2 regions of the Arthrobacter sp. BF1 genome follow, and region 1 is predicted to be linked to the other one. Evidence: predicted binding sites of a transcription regulator. Region 1 holds the regulator's gene; the other holds the start of a gene.

Region 1 (5,045 bases):
ATCCTCGACGCCGGTGGCGTCCTGGTCAGCGACAAGGTCGCCATCAACCTGGAGCTGGCCTTCATCGCTCCCGCAGCATAAATTCGTTCGCACGCTGAGCCCGGCCGCCGGATCCCCAAGGGGGTCTGCGGCCGGGCTCCTGCTTTATCCCAACTAGGTAGCAGTAAGTGTCGTTTTGAGCCGTCAAAACGACACTTACTGCTACCTAGTTTCGGGTTAACGGGCCTAGGTTGCCCGGGTCCGTTCCTCTCGGCGTCGTGCATCCCGGCCTGTCCCGCAGTAGACCCCGCCGTTCCCCGCGTGTTCGCCCCGAATCTCCTCGCTAACAGGCACTCGCCGTCTAGAGTGAGAGCCATGAGCGAGCCAAGCGAAGTCCCGCAGCCCCAGCAGCCCGGCGCCCAGCCGCCCGCCGGCAACGTTCCTCCCGCCGGCTACGAGCCGCCGCAGCAGGGATATCCGCAGCCCGGTCAGCCTGTCCCGCCTTACGGCCAAACAGGGCAGGGCTACCAGCAGCCTGGTGGATTCCAGTTCCAGATGCCCACAGACGGTCCACGCAACTTCAACGACGTCATGCCCAAGGCTGGTCTTTCCGGCATGTTCAGCGTGACCGGACTGCCCATCGAGCTCAAGGTCTCCTACTGGATCTGGCTTATCGGCGGGATGCTGGGCGTTCTCGGCGGCTTCTTCGGCATGCTTGCCACCCTGGCCCTGTTCACCGTCGCCCCGGGATTGGCCGCTTTGCTACTCCTTTTGGTTCTGGTGGCACTCGCCCTGGCCGCCTCCCAGATTGTCCTCGCCCTGAAGATGAAGGAAGGCAGGGAGTGGGCCCGTCTGGCCCTCACCATCGTTGCCGGCGTCTCACTGGTCCTGGCGTTTATCAGCGGCAGCGTGGGTGAAGGCATCGGCAACAACTGGCTGGGATTCCTGATCAGCGCCGCCGCAACAGTCCTGATGTGGCTTCCCAACTCGCAGGCGTGGTTCACCGCGGTCAAGGGCCGGGCTTAGGCGATCCGCTAAGGGCACGGGTTCACCGGCCCGCCCGGGCGTTGCGGCAGGTCAGCGGCTCTTATCTGGTTTCCGGCGCAGGTAGGAATACCTCTTTGGAATGACTCGCCGCGGGACGGCCGGGGGGTACGGTTGACGTAAGCCGTACTGGGGGGCAGGGCCAGTGGACTGCACCCAGCAGCCGAACTGACTTCCAACCTGCAAAGGACCCGCTCATGAGCACACCAGTCCCGCCTCCCGTCCCGAACGAGCCCGAGCCCGGCAACCAGCCGACGGCACCCCGTTACGGTGAAAACAGCCCGCAGCCGGGGCAGAACGCTCCGCAGTACGGGCAAAACGCACCGGAGTACGGGCAGAACCCTCCCGCTGCCTCGCAATACGGTCAGAATCCTCCGCAGTACGGGCAGAATTCACCTCAGGCACCGCAATACGGTCAGAACGCTCCGCAGTATGGGCAGGACGCCCCTCAGGCACCGCTATACGGTCAGAACGCTCCGCAGTTCGGCCAGCCGACTCCCCCGGCCTACGGCCAGCAGCCGTACGGACAGTCCCCCTACGCCCAGTACCCTTCGGAAAAGCCGCAGGCCACCGGTTCCAATGGCGTTCCGAAGCTGGTGAACATCTCCTTCTGGCTCCTGATCGGCGCCGCTGCGGTGTTTGTCATTTCCATGCTCGTGGGCATCACCATGCTCGACGACCCGATGATGCGTAGTGCCTTCGAGGACGCGATGCGCAGCAGTGGCGCTTCCGGCACTGAGTTCAACTACGAGGATTTCAAGGGCGTCCTCGCCGGAATGTTGGTGGTCCTTGCCATCCTGGGCGCCGGCATGTACCTGCTGGTGGCCTTCTTCATCCGCAAGGGTAAGAACTGGGCCCGGATCCTGGGCACTGTGTTCGCCGCGCTCTCCGTTTTCAGCCTCTTCCAGGTGCCGAGCATCGGGACCTTGGGGACTCTGGCAGGCATTGCGGCGATCGTTCTGCTGTACCTTCCAACCACTGCTCCTTACTTCCGCAAGCAGCAGCCGCTCGCCAACCCTTACACCACGCCGGGCAACCCGTACGGACAGTAAGTTCCACGCAGTAACCCACACCTCAACGGGCGTGGACCCCGCCAGCCGCCGAGCGAGTACCTAGGCGGTCTGGTCCGGGGTCTGCGCCCGTTGTGCGTGGTAGGCCAGAATCTGCAGTTCGGTGGCCATGTCCACCTTGCGGAGGTTGACGTCGTCGGGGACCTGCAGCATGACGGGAGCAAAGCTCAGGATGCTGTGGACGCCGGCTGCCACCACGCGGTCGCACACCGCCTGCGCCACCGTCGCCGGCAGCGCAAGGACCACCATGTTGGCGCCAGTCCGCTGGAGCACCGTTTCCAGGTCCGCGACGTCGCTGACGCGCAGCCAGCCCACCTCGTTTCCCACCACGAGCTGATCGGCGTCGAAAATTGCCACCACGTCAAAGCCTCGGGACTCAAAGCCGCCGTAACGGGCCAATGCCTTGCCCAGGTTGCCGGCGCCAACGATGGCAACCTTCCAATCACGGGTCAGGCCGAGGGCAGCGGAGATGTGGCGGCTGAGGTACTGCACTTCGTAGCCGACGCCGCGCGTACCGTAGGAGCCCACGTAGGACAGGTCTTTACGGAGGGTTGAGGAGCTCACTCCCGACGCTTCCGCCAGGGACTCCGAGGACACGCGCTCCACGCCGTCGGCCAGCAGCGTGTTCAGGGCGCGCAGGTAGATGGTCAGCCTCGCCACCGCAGCGGGCGGAATCTGTTTGGCGATCTCCCCCGTCGGCGCCGCCACTGTACCGTCTACGGCCCGGGGAGATGAATCCAGCGAACTCACTTTCCCCTCCATTGCCTCGCGTTGTGACTCCACTCTAGATCCCCGCCACCGCTGTCAACAAAGCCAGCGTCATGCAATGCAATCGGTTGCCTAGTTACCCAAGGCACGTTGGAGGACGCGCTCCAGGCGGGCTTCGTCGATCTTCCAGAAGTCTCGCTGGACGCCGTCCACAAGCACTACCGGGATTTCCTCGGCATACCGGTCGCGCAGGTCGGGCTGCTCGTCAACCTGCTGCTCCGTCCACCCAAGTCCCAGCGCGGATGTAACCCGTTCGACGGCGACGCGCGCGTCCGCGCACAGGTGACAGTCTGCTTTGGTGATGAGGACTACCTCCGGTTTTCCCATGCTTTAACCGTATCGCCCTTTAGGGGCGGGCTGCGTGCCGGGCATTGCTGCGCGCTGCCCCGCCACCGCCTGCGCTGGAATCTGCGCAGCCGACTAGTGACTAGACTCGTGGACATGCCCGAGGAGAAGTACGTCGCTGTAGTCACCCAGCCGGATGCGGTGACGCAGACCGGCGAAGCGGCCTTCTTCGACGTCGACAACACCCTCATGAAGGGTGCCAGCCTTTTCCATGTTGCCCGCAAGATGCACCAGCGCGGCGCCTTTACCCTGGTGCAGGCGGCCGGGTTCGCATGGAAGCAGTTCAAATTCGTGGCGCGCGGGGAGAACATGGACGATGTCCATGCGGTCCGCGATTCGGCCCTTACACTCGCAGCGGGCATCACGGTGGACGACATCAAGGCGCTGGGCGAAGAAGTGTACGACGAAATGATCGCCTCCAGGATCTGGCCCGGAGCGAAGGCTTTGGCGCAGCAGCACTTGCGCGTCGGACGGCGCGTCTGGCTGGTCACGGCCACCCCCATCGAAGTGGCCACAGTCATCTCCACCCGTCTGGGCCTCACGGGGGCGCTGGGCACTGTTGGCGAGGTTGCCGACGGCATGTACACCGGCCGGCTGGTGGGTGACATCCTGCACGGTTCGGCCAAAGCTGTGGCAGTCCAGGAACTGGCCGACGCCGAGGGGCTGGACCTCAAGCGGTGCTGGGCCTACAGCGATTCCTACAACGACATCCCGTTGCTGACCCTCGTGGGGCACCCCGTGGCCATCAACCCTGATTCCAAGCTGCGCAGCCACGCCAGGGATCACAACTGGCCGGTCTACGATTTCCGCTCCGGCCGCCGCGCCGCAACCCTGGGCCTGAAGGCGGCAACAGCCGGCGGCGTCGTTTACGGCCTATGGAAAGGCTTCGCCCGCTTCCGCGGCCCCCGGATCTAGGTAGCAGAGATGTCGTTACGAGCGCTCATAACGACATCTACTGCTACCTGGTTGGGTCCGGACAAGAAAATGCCCGCCGCCTCGGAAGGCGACGGGCATTTTCACGCTGTTCGAAGTATCTCTACTTCTTATTACGGCGCTGGTGACGGGTCTTGCGAAGCAGCTTGCGGTGCTTCTTCTTGGCCATACGCTTGCGACGCTTCTTAATAACTGAACCCACGAAAGTTCCTCACAAACTAGATGCAGTACCTGTCTGATGGAAAAGGTCCGTGGACAGAGCTACAGACAAAAACAACTGACAGATTCTTACAATGACGTAAAACGTTCCTTAACAGGGTACCGCTTCTTTGCGGCGGCCACTGACCGTGGCCGTCCCATAAGCCGAAACAGTGCTCAGGCCGTTTCGGTGTGGCCGTCCACTACAGCGCCTTTGAGGTACTGTTCGACGGCACTTTCCGGCACCCGGTACGACCGGCCGAAACGCACCGCGGGCATTTCGCCGGAATGGACCAGCCGGTAGACGGTCATTTTAGAGACGCGCATGACCTCGGCCACTTCGGCCACGGTCAGGAACTTCGCGTTCGAGAAGTTCTGCTCTGCGGACATTTCCCTATTCCTTTGCTGACGGATGACGACGAACCCCAGCTGTGTTCCATTGCGGTGTGCCGATGCTGAGCCATCCACCAACCATGTGATAGATACTCTAGAGGTTCATGGGGCTGTAGTGAAAGTCATCCGGAGTAATCGCTATGCAATGCGGCGCTTCCGGGCGGACGCCGCGAGCTGGTCCAGCACCGATACTGAGACGTCCCATTCCATGCACGCGTCTGTCACGCTCTGCCCGTACACCAGCTCGGACGTACCCGCGGCGTGCTCGGCAACGTCCAGGTTCTGCGCGCCGCCCACCAGGAAACTTTCCAGCAT
Region 2 (5,045 bases), 1.4 Mb from region 1:
CCGCTCGCTGCTGCGAATCTGGGTGGACCGGGCGCTGACTGACGAGGGGCATGCGGCCGCCGCCCTGAAGGAGCACGCAGAAATTCACGCCGCCTTGGAGGCTCGGGATTCTTCGGCGGTCACAGCATCCATGCGGTCCCACATGGAGACTGCCTCGCGCCGGCTGCTCATAGGCTTTGACGCCTCGCAGTAGCTTCCGCCGAGGTTGCCTCATGCCGCCGGCTTACGGCCGGGTGTTGGCCGCCGTTGAATCGCGAATCACGAGCTCGGGCTCCACGCCGTCATGCGTGGTCACGAGGCGGAACACCGCCAGGCGTCCGACGGCGGCGCAGGCGCCGGTCCAGGGGATCAAACCCCACATGCTGGACCAGCTGCCACCTGTCAGGAACAGAAGTGTGCAGAAACCGGTGACCAGCCCTGCCCCGGCGATGGCCACAACATGCTGCAACTGGTCACGGACTGGCCGCATCAGGATTCCGGTGGCGAGGGCGAGTGGCATACCGAGAAGGAGCGCCGCGGCGGTTCCGAAAACGTAGCCTGTCGCCCCGAGCGGAACACCAAAGAGCGCCACGGTGATCCCGGCGCCCAGAAGGAACGCTCCGGGTCCGAACGTCACGCGGTGCACACGTTTCACGGTCTTCCCTTGGCAATCGTGAGCAGCGCGCGCCCCAACTCGGGCTGCCGGAAGATGAACCCGGCGTCGATCAGCTTCTGCGGCTGCACCCACCGGCTCTTCAATACCAGTTCGGTTTCGGTACGGATCAGGACCGCACCCAGACGAAGTAGCCAAGCTGGTGTGGGAATGCCCAGCCTGGCACCATAGGCCCGCCGGACCATGTGCATCAGTTCACGGTTGTCCACCACATCAGGGGACGCAACATTCACCGGGCCGGAAATGTCAGTCCGTGCGTGCAGGAAGCGGACGGCACGGTATAGGTCTTCCACATGGATCCAGCTGAACTTCTGGTTGCCGCGACCCATGTGCCCGCCCAGGCCAAACCGCGCCAGCGTGGCAATTGGCCGCAATGCGCCGCCGCCCGGGCCCAGGACAATGGCGATCCGCAGCGGAATTTTTCGTGTGCGTGGTGTGTCCGCCGCGGCCAGTGCGGCTTCCCAGGCGCGCGCCACGTCCACGGAAAACCCGCTGCCGAGTTCGCCGTCGGACTCTGTTTGGGGCCGGTCGTCCGCATGCCTGTAGATGGTGCCGGTGCTGGCGTTGAGCCAGGACGACGGCGGCGCCTCGCAGTGTGCCAGGGCGCGGCCAAGCGCCGAGGTGGTGGCAACGCGGGAATCGAGGATGGCCGCTTTGTTCCGCGCGTTGTAGCTGCAGTGGACCGACCGTCCGGCGAGGTTCACCAGGAGATCGGTGCCGTCAAGCACCCGGGTAAGGGCGCCGTCGTCGTTCCAGCCTGCCGCCGTCGCCGTGCCTGTCGTAACTCGGCGGCCGATGGTGCGCACCGCCCAGCCGTCCCGCTCGAAGCGCGCACGGAGGTACCTGCCGATAAAGCCCGAAGCCCCGGCGAGGACCACGGTGTGTGTTTTGGTCATTTGTTCCCCCATGATGTTCAGTTGCGGATACTGCGGCTCAGGCTGAGGACATCGTCCAGCACCTTATTGACGCCGGGAATCTTTGCGAGCGAGAGTCCCCGGGCGATCAGCGGGACGGCTCCGTCCACGAGTTTCCGGGTGCGGAGCTGGCCTTCCGAGGTGTCGTACACCCAGAACAACGCGATCCCCATGTAGCCCAGCCACAGCAGTTCCGGCAGATCTGCGCGCAGCTTCTTCGGCGCAGGCGGACTGGCGCCTTCCACCGCCGCCCGGAAGATGCTCAGCGAGGCTTCACGGGCCGCCGTCGATTCGCCCGCGAAAGGGTTCACGGGCGATGTCGGCCGGATGGCTGTGGCCACGAAGTCGGCGCCGAAACGATGGTAGGGCGCCATGACGTCCAGGCCGGCGTGCAGTGTGGCCTTCAGCCTGCTGCCCAGGTCCTTCAGGCCTTCGAGGGCCTCGTCCGCCTTGGCCGCATGCTCGGCCTGCACCTGGACGTAGAGCTCCTGGACCAGGTCGTCCTTGGAGGCGAAGTAGTAGTACGCGTTGCCCACCGAGACACCGGCCTCGGCCGCGATGGCCCGCATGGTGGTTTTCTCGAAACCAATCTCACGGAACATGCGCAATGCCACATCCGCCAGATGCTGCCGGGTCTGCTCGCTCTTGACTGCCACTTAATTCCTCGTTTTGAACGCGTTCAGAAATAAGTGTACCGGGAACTGAACGTGTTCAAAACCCCCGGGGTCTGTTCCGGATGGGAGAATGGCGTGACAGTGCTAATACAGCCGGTTCCGCACAATCTTCAGGTGCCGCGGAAACCCGAGCGAACCACTATGAACGGACACCCATGCCTTCCCCCTCCGGACCGCACGCCCTGCCCGCCGCGAACCCCGCGCACACGGCCGCGAAATACGCATCCATCGGCTCGCCGTACTTCGGCATCATGCTGGCCTTTATGGCCGTGGTGCTGATCCTCTCCAACATTGGTGCGGCCAAGGGGGTGGCGATCGGCCCGATCATTACCGACGGCGGCTTCTTCCTTTTCCCGCTGGCCTACATCCTGGGCGATGTCATCAGCGAGGTTTATGGCTTCAAGGTGGCACGCAAGGCCATTTTCACCACGTTCGCACTCTCCGTGTTCGCCTCAATCTGCTACTGGGTGATCATCGCCCTGCCCGGCTTCGACGACGAGTTCGGCGCAAGCAAGCAGGCGGCCCTGGAGGGTGCCCTGGGCCCGGTTCCGCAGATTGTCCTGGCGTCACTTCTGGCGTTTCTGGCCGGTCAGACCATCAACTCCTGGATCCTGGTGAAGATGAAAGCCCGTTCCGGGGAGAAGTCCCTGTGGGCACGGCTGATGGGTTCCTCGGGCGCTGGCGAGTTCGTGGACACCCTGATCTTCTGCAGCATCGCCGCCTCCGTCATCGGCATCACCGACTTCGGCATGTTTGTGAACTACGTGGTGGTCGGCTTTGTCTACAAGACCCTCGTGGAGTTCCTGTTTGTTCCCGTGACGTCCCTGGTGATCGGCTGGATCAAGAGGCGCGAACCGAGCTACGGCGTCCCGAGCGCTGACGTGACGGACGCCGCGGTGACCGGCGCCGCGTAGCTGCCGCCCGGCGTCGTACTTTTAGCCGCATCGGGGAGCAACTGATGGGGTGCGGCGTTAGCCCTTCAGCGTCCCGTCGAGGAGTGCGCGGAGTTCGGTGAAGTGCCGTTCTGTGGCCTCGGCGTGGAACATGGAAGTGTCCGCCATCGTGTAGCCGTGCGGTGCTCCGGCATAGACCCCGTTGGAAGCCTCCAGCCCTGCAGCATCGAGCGCAGCCCCCAAGCGGGCGACGGCGGCCGGATCCATGCTCTGGTCGTGGTCGGCATGGCCGAAAACGAACCGTGCCTTCGCGTTGGAGAGTCCCAGGTGCGGGCTGTCCGGGGCGTCGCTCGCGAGCCCGCCGCCGTGGAAGCCGCCGCACGCGGCCACCACCTCCGGGTGGGCGGTGGCGGTACGCACCGCGAGCCGGGCGCCCATGCAGTAGCCGAAGGTGCCGATCGGACCCGCCGCGACGCCGTCGAGCGCTGCCAGTGCCTCAACCCACGCATCAATGTCCGGCAGCGCCTTGTCAGTGGTGAGGTGCCCAACCCGCGGGAACGCTGCCTTGCCGGCGGCGGCGCGGCCCTCCGGAGTGGTCATGTCCAGGCCCGGTGCGAGTTCCGCCGCGGTCCCGTCCCGGTAGAAAACGTTCGGCGCCAGGACCACGTAGCCCCAGTCGGCGATGCGCTGCGCCATGTCCTCGATGCGCGGACGCAGGCCGAAGGCGTCCATGTACAGGATGACGCCCGGGAACGGGCCGGTACCGGTGGACGGGCGGGCGACGAGGGCTTCGGCGGGGCCTGCTGCGGCCGGGATCTCAATGAGCATTTGGTCAGGATAGCCGAGGCAACCGGGAACAGCGCTCAGGAGTAGTACTGCGCCAGGGTCTCGGCCTTGAACTCGAAGAAGGTGCCGGCCTCGATGGCCAGCCGGGCATCGTCCACCATCTTCACCACAAAGCGTTCGTTGTGGATGGAGATCAGCGTGGCGGAGAGCATCTCCTTGGCCTTGAACAAATGGTGGATGTAGGCGCGCGAGTAGTTGGCGCACGCGTAGCAGTCGCAGCCGTCCTGCAGCGGACCGAAGTCGCGCTTGTACTTGGCGCCGGAGAGGTTGTACCGGCCGGTGGGCGTGTAAAACGCGGAGTTCCGGGCCACCCGGGTGGGGGAGACACAGTCGAAGGTGTCAGCGCCGTTCTCGATCGCGGTGAAGATGTCGTCCGGCTCGGAGATGCCCAGGAGGTGCCGTGGCTTGTCCTCCGGCAGTTCCTCGTTGCACCAGCGAACAATCGTGCCCAGGTTCTCCTTCTCCAGCGCCCCGCCGATGCCGTAGCCGTCGAAGTTCATTGCGCCGAGGTCCTGGCATGCTTTTCGGCGGAGGTCCTCATACTGGGCGCCCTGGATGACGCCGAACAGGGCCTGGTAAGGCTTTCCCTCCCGGGAAGCGGTCAGCCGGAAGTGCTCGTCCAGGCACCGCAGCGCCCAGAGCCGCGTCCGTTCCAGCGATTCCTCCTGGTAGCCGCGGGAGTTCTGCAGGGTGGTCAGCTCGTCGAAGGCGAACATGATGTCCGCGCCGATCTGGTGCTGGACCTGCATGGAGATTTCGGGGGAGAACCGGTGGCGGTCGCCGTTGAGGTGGGACTTGAACCAGACGCCGTCGTCGTCAATGTGGGCCAGGCGTTCCTTGCCGGGGGCCACGGCGTCGTCGGGGCCGGACTGGTCCACCGATTTCATATCGATCACCTTTTTGAACCCGGACCCCAGGCTCATCACCTGGAATCCGCCGGAGTCCGTGAACGTGGGCCCGGACCAGTTCATAAACGCGCCCAGTCCGCCGGCCTCGTCCAGGATGTCCGCGCCCGGCTGGAGGTACAGGTGGTAGGCGTTGGCCAGCAGCGCCTGCGCCCCGAGCT

What was found. Region 1 encodes Rex, which represses fermentation and respiration genes when NADH is low (regulators of the CRP and FNR family bind a similar motif). Its sites were predicted from a motif close to CTTGTGAANNNNTTCACAAG; they were not measured.
Region 2: the regulator Rex is predicted to act here: its motif matches at 2,233-2,252, upstream of AC1MCD_RS02765 (queuosine precursor transporter).

The regions. Positions count from the first base shown of each region.
Region 1 is NZ_CM155271.1:3,430,382-3,435,426, forward strand. Features, by position in the region: gene AC1MCD_RS16120 (YceI family protein) at 1-81, shown strand, start outside; gene AC1MCD_RS16125 (hypothetical protein) at 355-1,005, shown strand; gene AC1MCD_RS16130 (Yip1 family protein) at 1,221-2,075, shown strand; gene AC1MCD_RS16135 (redox-sensing transcriptional repressor Rex) at 2,136-2,843, opposite strand; gene AC1MCD_RS16140 (glutaredoxin family protein) at 2,934-3,188, opposite strand; gene AC1MCD_RS16145 (HAD family hydrolase) at 3,303-4,121, shown strand; gene AC1MCD_RS16150 (30S ribosomal protein bS22) at 4,243-4,341, opposite strand; gene AC1MCD_RS16155 (helix-turn-helix domain-containing protein) at 4,515-4,727, opposite strand; gene AC1MCD_RS16160 (3-deoxy-7-phosphoheptulonate synthase) at 4,869-5,045, opposite strand, start outside.
Region 2 is NZ_CM155271.1:572,770-577,814, forward strand. Features, by position in the region: gene AC1MCD_RS02745 (FadR/GntR family transcriptional regulator) at 1-193, shown strand, start outside; gene AC1MCD_RS02750 (hypothetical protein) at 224-634, opposite strand; gene AC1MCD_RS02755 (TIGR01777 family oxidoreductase) at 631-1,548, opposite strand; gene AC1MCD_RS02760 (TetR/AcrR family transcriptional regulator) at 1,566-2,222, opposite strand; gene AC1MCD_RS02765 (queuosine precursor transporter) at 2,396-3,154, shown strand; gene AC1MCD_RS02770 (dienelactone hydrolase family protein) at 3,212-3,961, opposite strand; gene tgt (tRNA guanosine(34) transglycosylase Tgt) at 3,997-5,045, opposite strand, start outside.